Regions from separate parts of the Embleya sp. NPDC050493 genome, predicted to be linked through region 1. Evidence: riboswitches for the same ligand, from Rfam matches in the RefSeq annotation. Region 1 holds a riboswitch; each other region holds the start of a gene.

The links. Region 1 has a riboswitch for cyclic di-AMP ahead of ACIBM5_RS15780 (transglycosylase family protein). Riboswitches for the same ligand answer to the same signal wherever they lie in the genome.
Region 2: linked by a shared signal. The riboswitch ahead of ACIBM5_RS34460 (NlpC/P60 family protein) and the one ahead of ACIBM5_RS15780 (transglycosylase family protein) in region 1 are both predicted to bind cyclic di-AMP.
Region 3: linked by a shared signal. The riboswitch ahead of ACIBM5_RS28445 (NlpC/P60 family protein) and the one ahead of ACIBM5_RS15780 (transglycosylase family protein) in region 1 are both predicted to bind cyclic di-AMP.

What each region holds. Positions count from the first base shown of each region.
Region 1 covers NZ_JBITHP010000006.1:371,452-373,709, forward strand. The annotation lists gene ACIBM5_RS15770 (phosphoenolpyruvate hydrolase family protein) at 1-634, shown strand, start outside; gene ACIBM5_RS15775 (EthD family reductase) at 728-1,063, shown strand; cyclic di-AMP (ydaO/yuaA leader) riboswitch at 1,258-1,449, shown strand; gene ACIBM5_RS15780 (transglycosylase family protein) at 1,450-2,178, shown strand.
Region 2 covers NZ_JBITHP010000024.1:575-2,832, reverse strand. The annotation lists gene ACIBM5_RS34465 (LLM class F420-dependent oxidoreductase) at 1-518, shown strand, start outside; cyclic di-AMP (ydaO/yuaA leader) riboswitch at 1,152-1,309, shown strand; gene ACIBM5_RS34460 (NlpC/P60 family protein) at 1,316-2,258, shown strand, end outside.
Region 3 covers NZ_JBITHP010000016.1:195,536-197,793, reverse strand. The annotation lists gene ACIBM5_RS28445 (NlpC/P60 family protein) at 1-881, opposite strand, end outside; cyclic di-AMP (ydaO/yuaA leader) riboswitch at 891-1,029, opposite strand; gene ACIBM5_RS28440 (PIG-L deacetylase family protein) at 1,337-2,056, opposite strand; gene pcrA (DNA helicase PcrA) at 2,178-2,258, shown strand, end outside.

The sequences.
Region 1 (2,258 bases):
CGGCGACGCCAACGCGATCGTGGTCGAGATGGCGGGCGAGGTGCTGCCGGTGGTCCAGGGCACCCCGGTCCTGGCGGGCGTGTGCGGCACCGATCCGTTCCGGATCATGCCGCACTTCCTGGACCAGCTCGCCGCGATGGGCTTCGCCGGTGTGCAGAACTTCCCCACGGTCGGCCTGTTCGACGGCGTCTTCCGGCAGAACCTGGAGGAGACCGGGATGGGCTACGAGCTGGAGGTGGAGATGATCCGGCTGGCCGCCGAGCGCGGTCTGCTCACCGCCCCCTACGTCTTCGACCCCGAGCAGGCCCGCGCGATGGCCGCGGCGGGCGCCGACATCCTGGTCCCGCACCTGGGCCTGACCACCAAGGGCAGCATCGGCGCGACCACCGCGGTCACGCTCGACCAGGCGGTGGAGCGGGTGCAGCAGATGCGCGACGCGGCGGCGGAGGTGAACCCCGACGTGCTGGTGCTGTGCCACGGCGGGCCGATCGCCGAACCCGAGGACGCCGCGTACGTGCTGGCCCACACCACCGGCGTGGTGGGCTTCTTCGGCGCCTCCAGCATGGAACGGCTGCCCACCGAGGTGGCCATCACCGACCAGGCGCGGGCGTTCAAGAACATCGCCCTTCGGTAGCGCACCGCGCCGGACCCATCCGGGCACCACACGCCGGACGCACAGGCACCAACGGCAGGACGCACATCCACCACACGACCGTGAGGAGTCGGCGTGTACAAGCTGACCGTGCTGTATGGCCACCCCGAGGACCCGGCGGCGTTCGACGCCTATTACTGGGAGAAGCACGTGCCGCTCGCCCGCACCATGCCCGGGCTCACCGGCTGGACCATCGGCAAATGCGAACCGGACCCGTCCGGCGCGCAGCCGCCCTATTACCTGGTGGTCGGCCTGTACGCGCCGTCTCGCGCGGGTATCGAGGCGACCCTGGATTCGCCGGAGGGGCGGGCCACGGTGGCCGATGTCGCCAATTTCGCGACCGGCGGTGCGACGTTCCTCTGGGACGAGGAACGGGTAGTCGTACCTGTGGAGCTGCCCGCGACGGAATAGCTCGTCGCTGAAGCACGGGTGACCACGCGGCCGCGCACCGTCGACGCCGGCACCGTGACCTGCAGGGATGGCGACAAATCGGGCAAATCAGTGTTATTCCTCCCTATGGGGGACCTCACAAATCACCCGAAATGTTTGCCAACCCGGCGGAGCGGTGCGTAGCTTCGTGGTTGTTCGCACAAGCGGACTCCCCGGGCGGTACGCCGAATCCTGCCGCCGCCCGAGGGATGCAGTCGATATCGACTGGCGGCAGGAGCGGGGGAACCGAGTAAGTGCCGGCATCGGCCATGTCGATGTCTGGGGTGAAGCCATGCCTGTTCCAGGCGAGGCCGGGCCAATCGTCCGAACCCGACAGCTAACTTCGCAGGCGCCCGACGAGGTAATCAATGACCTTCCGTGCCATCACCGCTCCCGTTCGCTCGCTCTCTCGTGGCCGTCGCGCCGGCATCGCCGTCGCCGCCGGTGCGGGTCTCGTCCTCCCCCTCGTGGGCATGGCGGGCAGCGCGAACGCCGCGTCCTCGTCCACGTGGGACGCGGTCGCGCAGTGTGAGAGCACCGGCAACTGGAGCATCAACACGGGCAACGGCTTCTCCGGCGGTCTGCAGTTCACCCCGAGCACCTGGAACGCGTTCGGCGGCAGCCAGTACGCCTCCAGCGCCGCGCAGGCGACCAAGGACCAGCAGATCGCGGTCGCCGAGCGGGTCCTGGCGAGCCAGGGTCCGGGCGCCTGGCCGGTCTGCTCGCAGAAGGCCGGTCTGGGCAAGGGCGGCAACGCCTCCGCCACGGCCGACTCGTCGACCACCGGCAAGACCAAGAGCAAGGTCGAGCCGAAGGCCGCACCCAAGGCCGAGTCCGTGACCGAGAACGCGCCGAAGACCTCCGACGGCAACGCGCCGAAGGTCCGGGTGCAGCCGAAGCAGGACGCGCCGAAGTCGGCCGCGACCAAGCAGGCGTCGGGCTCCGGCACCTACACCGTCAAGGCCGGTGACACGCTGTCCGAGGTCGCCGCCAAGCTCGGCGTCAAGGGTGGCTACAAGGCCCTGTACGCCGCCAACGCGGGCGTCATCGGGGGCAACCCGAACGTGATCGGCGTGGGCACCCAGCTCGCCATCTGATCCAGCGTCACGACGTAGGCCCCGCCGAGTACTTCGGCGGGGCCTACGCCCGTGTCGCGACCGGCGTCGGGGCGGCGGGA
Region 2 (2,258 bases), on a different contig from region 1:
ACTTCGACGTCGAGTCCGCCAAGTTGTGGGACCTGCCGGATCGACCGCCGCCGATCGGCATCGCGGTCTCCGGCGCGCAGAGCTGCGCACTGGCCGGGCAACTGGCCGACCTGGTCATCGCGACCGAGCCCAAGGGTGAGCTGTTGGCCGAATTCGATCGGCACGGCGGCGCGGGCAAGCCCCGGGTGGGCCAGCTGCCGGTGAGCTACGACCCCGACCGGGACGCCGCGATCGCCCGGGCGCACGAGCAGTTCCGCTGGTTCGGGGGCGGGTGGAAGGTCAACTCCGAGCTTCCGGGCACCGCCGGCTTCGCGGGCGCCACGCAGTTCGTCCGGCCGGAGGACGTGGCCGAGTCGATTCCGTGCGGCGACGACGTGGGCGCCTTCGTCGACGCGGTGCGCCCGTACGTGGAGGCGGGGTTCACCGAGGTGGCGCTCGTCCAGATCGGCGGCGAGACGCAGCACGCCTTCCTGGACTGGGCTCAGGACAAGCTCTTGGCGGCACTGCGGGAGTTGTGACGGGTTGGGACTGCGGAAGCGGAGCGGAGCGGGGGCGCGAGGTCGGCGCCCCCGCTTCGTGGTTTCGGCTCCGGCTCGCGTCGCGAGTGCGGTTGCGGTTGCGGTCCGCCGTAGTGGGGAGGTAGGTCGGGCCCGATCGGCATCGGCGCATCGGCGCGGGTCGGCATCGCATCCATCGCGCGGGTCGGCGATCGACGATCGGCGGACGCGCGCGGTGAGTGGGTAGGTGGGGCGGGCGGGGCGGATGGGGTGGCGGGGCGGATCGTTCGATCGCCGGCATGTCCGGCATGTCCCCTCGATCGAACCGTCCGAAATGTGATGTAGGCCGCATGGATAAATCGGACATAAATTACTAAGCCGACTTCGTGTGGTAATTCATTTCCCGCGTCCCGGCATGAATTTCGACTATTTTCCGTGACCGGACGATCACGCCACTCTCCGAGATATCCCCTCGTCATCACCGGTACGTCGCGCCGGGTCCGGGTGAGATGTCGCCTTTATTCCGCCTTTACGCCGGAGGCGAAGTCGGCGTTTCGGTTGTGATCCGGCATCGGCATTGCCTACCTTTCTCGCCGATTCACCTTTCGGGTGAACCCTGTCGCCGGTACGCCGAATCCCGTCGCCGGCAGCGGGAGGTCTACATCGAAGAATCCGACGGGAGCGGGGGAACCAGGTGGATCGCCGTGGCCGGGATCGTTCCGGTGACGGCTAGGGGTGAAGTCGCGTCTGCGCGACCGGGCTGCTCCAGTCCGAATCCGACAGCTCACCTCGTAGGCGACAGGAGAGGACCCCATTTCATGCTGTCCGCAAACGCTCGCCACCGCGCCGCTCGCCCCGCCAACGTCCGCCGCTTCGTCGCGGCGGTGGGCATCGCCGGCATGGGTGTCGTGATCCCGGTCGCCACTGCCGGTACGGCTCAGGCACAAGCCCCCTCCACCTCCGAGCAGCCCACCTCCGGCGCCTCCGCCGTGCTGTCGGCGGCCCCGACCGCCGCGGTCGAGAGCGCTCCGGTCCAGGCCGCGCCCGCCGCGCAGGAAACCGCCGTCCCCGCCGACAAGGCCGGCTACGTGGTCAAGGCCGGCGACACGCTGTTCGGGCTCGCCCAGGCCAACCAGGTCACCGGCGGCTGGCAGAGCCTGTACGAGCTCAACCGCGACGTGCTCCTGTCCGGCCCGGACCTTATCCAGATCGGCCAGACCCTCCGGCTGACCGGCGCGGCGCCCGTGCTGTCCAAGGCCGCTCCGGCCCAGCCGAGCGTCAAGGTGCAGCCGAAGACCACCGTCACCCCCGGCAAGACCACCACCAAGCCGGCGAGCAAGCCGTCGGCCGGGGTGTCGGTCAAGCCCGCCGCCAAGGCCCCCGCCAAGCCCGCCACCGGCGGCTCGAAGGGCAACCAGGCGCCGACCGGCGGCTCGTCCACCGCGTCGAGCAGCAAGGCCGCCCAGGCCGTGGCCTTCGCCAAGGCGCAGATCGGCAAGCCGTACGTGTACGGCGCCACCGGCCCGAACGCGTACGACTGCTCGGGCCTGGTCCAGGCCGCGTACAAGTCCGCGGGCATCTCGCTGCCGCGCGTGACCAACGACCAGTTCGCCGCCGACCCGCACGTGTCGGTCGCCAACCTGCAGCCCGGCGACCTGGTGTTCTTCTACTCGGGCATCAGCCACGTCGGCATCTACATCGGCGACGGCAAGATGGTGCACGCCGCCAACCCGCGCAAGCCGGTCGAGATCGCCTCGATCA
Region 3 (2,258 bases), on a different contig from region 1:
GTGGTCCGGGACAGCCTGACGCCCGCGGCCTTCCACGACGCCTGGGTCAGCCCCGAGCAGTCGTAGGAGCTGGGCCCCTCGGCGCCCGACACGTACGCCTTGCCGATCTGGGCCCGCGCGAACGCGATCGCGGCCGCGGCCCGGCCGGACGCGGGGATGTTGGTCGCCGGCGGCGTCTCCGCCTTGTCCCGCGAGCTGCGGTCGTTGCCGCGCGTGGTGTCGCCCTCGTGCTCGTCCGAGTCGAGGACTGCCTTCTTCTGCTGCTCGGTGAGCGTGTTCAGCAGCCGCTGGGCCTCGGCGAGCTTGGCCTGGATCTCGGTCTTGTTCTTGTTCAGCTCGGTCCGCAGCTTCTCCAGCTCGGCCAGCTGCGAGGAGGCCTCGGTGCGGTCCTGCTGGAGAACCCGGGCCTGCGCCGCGATCTGCTTCAGCTTGGCGGCCTGCTGACCGTCGAGCTGGGACATCATCTGCGACTTCTGCAGGTAACCCTCGGGGTCGCCGCTGAGCGCCAGCGACAACGACGGCGGCAGACCACCGCTGCGGTACTGGTTCGCCGCCAGGACACCGATCTGATCACGCAGAGCGTTCAGCGCGATCTGTTCCTCGGTGACGCGGGCCTGCGTCTGATTCGCGGTGACCTGCTTCTTTTCCAGCTGATCTTCGACGCCGTTGGCGACGTCGGTCACCTTGACCACGTCACTGTGCAGCTGGTTGACCTGCTGCTTGACCTGCTCGAAGGATGCGGCGGGATCCGCGCTCGCGGTGCCGGCAAAGGTCATCACGCCGGTCATCGTCGCGGCGGCCGTCACTACGGTCGCTGCGGTACGCACGGCGGTGCGCGGCTTGGGCTTGCGGTGCTGCCCGGGTCGACGTTGGGACGCCACTGGTGGCGAGTCTCCTTCCTCGGCCGCCTACCGGGTTAGCTGACGGGTTCGGGCGGAAGAAGGCGCCCTACGGTGCCGAGGCACCGATTCACCCCAGGGACTGCAAGGGTCCCCGGTTCCGGCTTCGCATCGTCGACGATGGTTACCCACCGTCACCTGAACGCGTCCCCGAATTCGGCGGAGGTGATCGTGTCGACCGGGTGGCCGACGTCGAGCCGATCGCCTGTCGCAGAACACTAGTCACAGGCGTGTCAGGACCATCATCATCAGCCACCGCATTGCCAAAACTTTACCGAAATCACCGTTTCCTTCTCCGTGTATCTCGGGAAAAGCGCGCGGATTCCGGAAAGTCCATTTTGAGCAAGTTTTCTGATGATCGTTCTGATTTGACCTGTCCAAGTAGTCCCGGACAAGGACACGGACAACGCCAGGATCGACGCCAACCGGTCATTCTGCTAACGGGTGTCGACCACCCGGAACACCTCGGCCATCCGTCCCGCGCCCAGGCCGAACCGCTCGGCATTGCGGGTGAGCATCGTCGTGACCTCCGCACGCAGCCCGGTCAGATGGCTCGTCTGACTCGCGTGCGACAGCAGGGCCGCCATCTTGCGCTCGAACACCGCGCTCACCTCGACCGCGTGGTCCGGCGCCGGTGTCGGCGACAACCACGTCTCCGGCACGGTCCACTCCTTCAGCCCCTCCACGTCCAGCAGCTCGGGGTGCGCGAACGGGTTCCGGGCGTCCGGATAGATCGCCCGCATCGCCGCCTCGCCCGCCTCCAGGTGATCCGGATGACTGGGCGCGAGCCGGGCCCAGTCCCGCTCCGGGCTCGGGATCACCATGCGCTGCGGGCGCACCTGCCGGATCACCCGGGTGATGTCGCGCCGCAGCTCGAAGGTCGCCGCCAGCCGCCCGTCCGGGTAGCCGAGCCAGTACAGCTGCCGCACCCCCACGTGCGCCGCCGCCGCGCTCTGCTCGGCCCGCCGGATCCCGCCGATCTCGGATCGCGGCACCGCCGGGTCGAAGCCGCCCGCGTCCCCGTCGGTGACCAGGCAATAGCTCACCTCGATGCCGGCCTCGGTCCAGGTCGCCACCGTCCCCGCCGCCCCGTAGTCGATGTCGTCCGGATGCGCGGCCAGCACCAGGACCCGCTCCACGTCGCGATCGTCCAGCACGATGTACTCCCTTGGTCCGATCGATCCGACGGCGGGAAAACCCGTCGCCGGCGCAATGATCTCCGCTCCGTACAAAGGGCCGAGCACGACTCGCTTGTTACCCACCTAGACTCGGGGAACGATGAGCAGCCTCTTCGACGACATCCCCCTGCCCGGTTTCGAGACCGCGGCCAAGAAGTCCCCCACGAGCCCCGCGGACGAC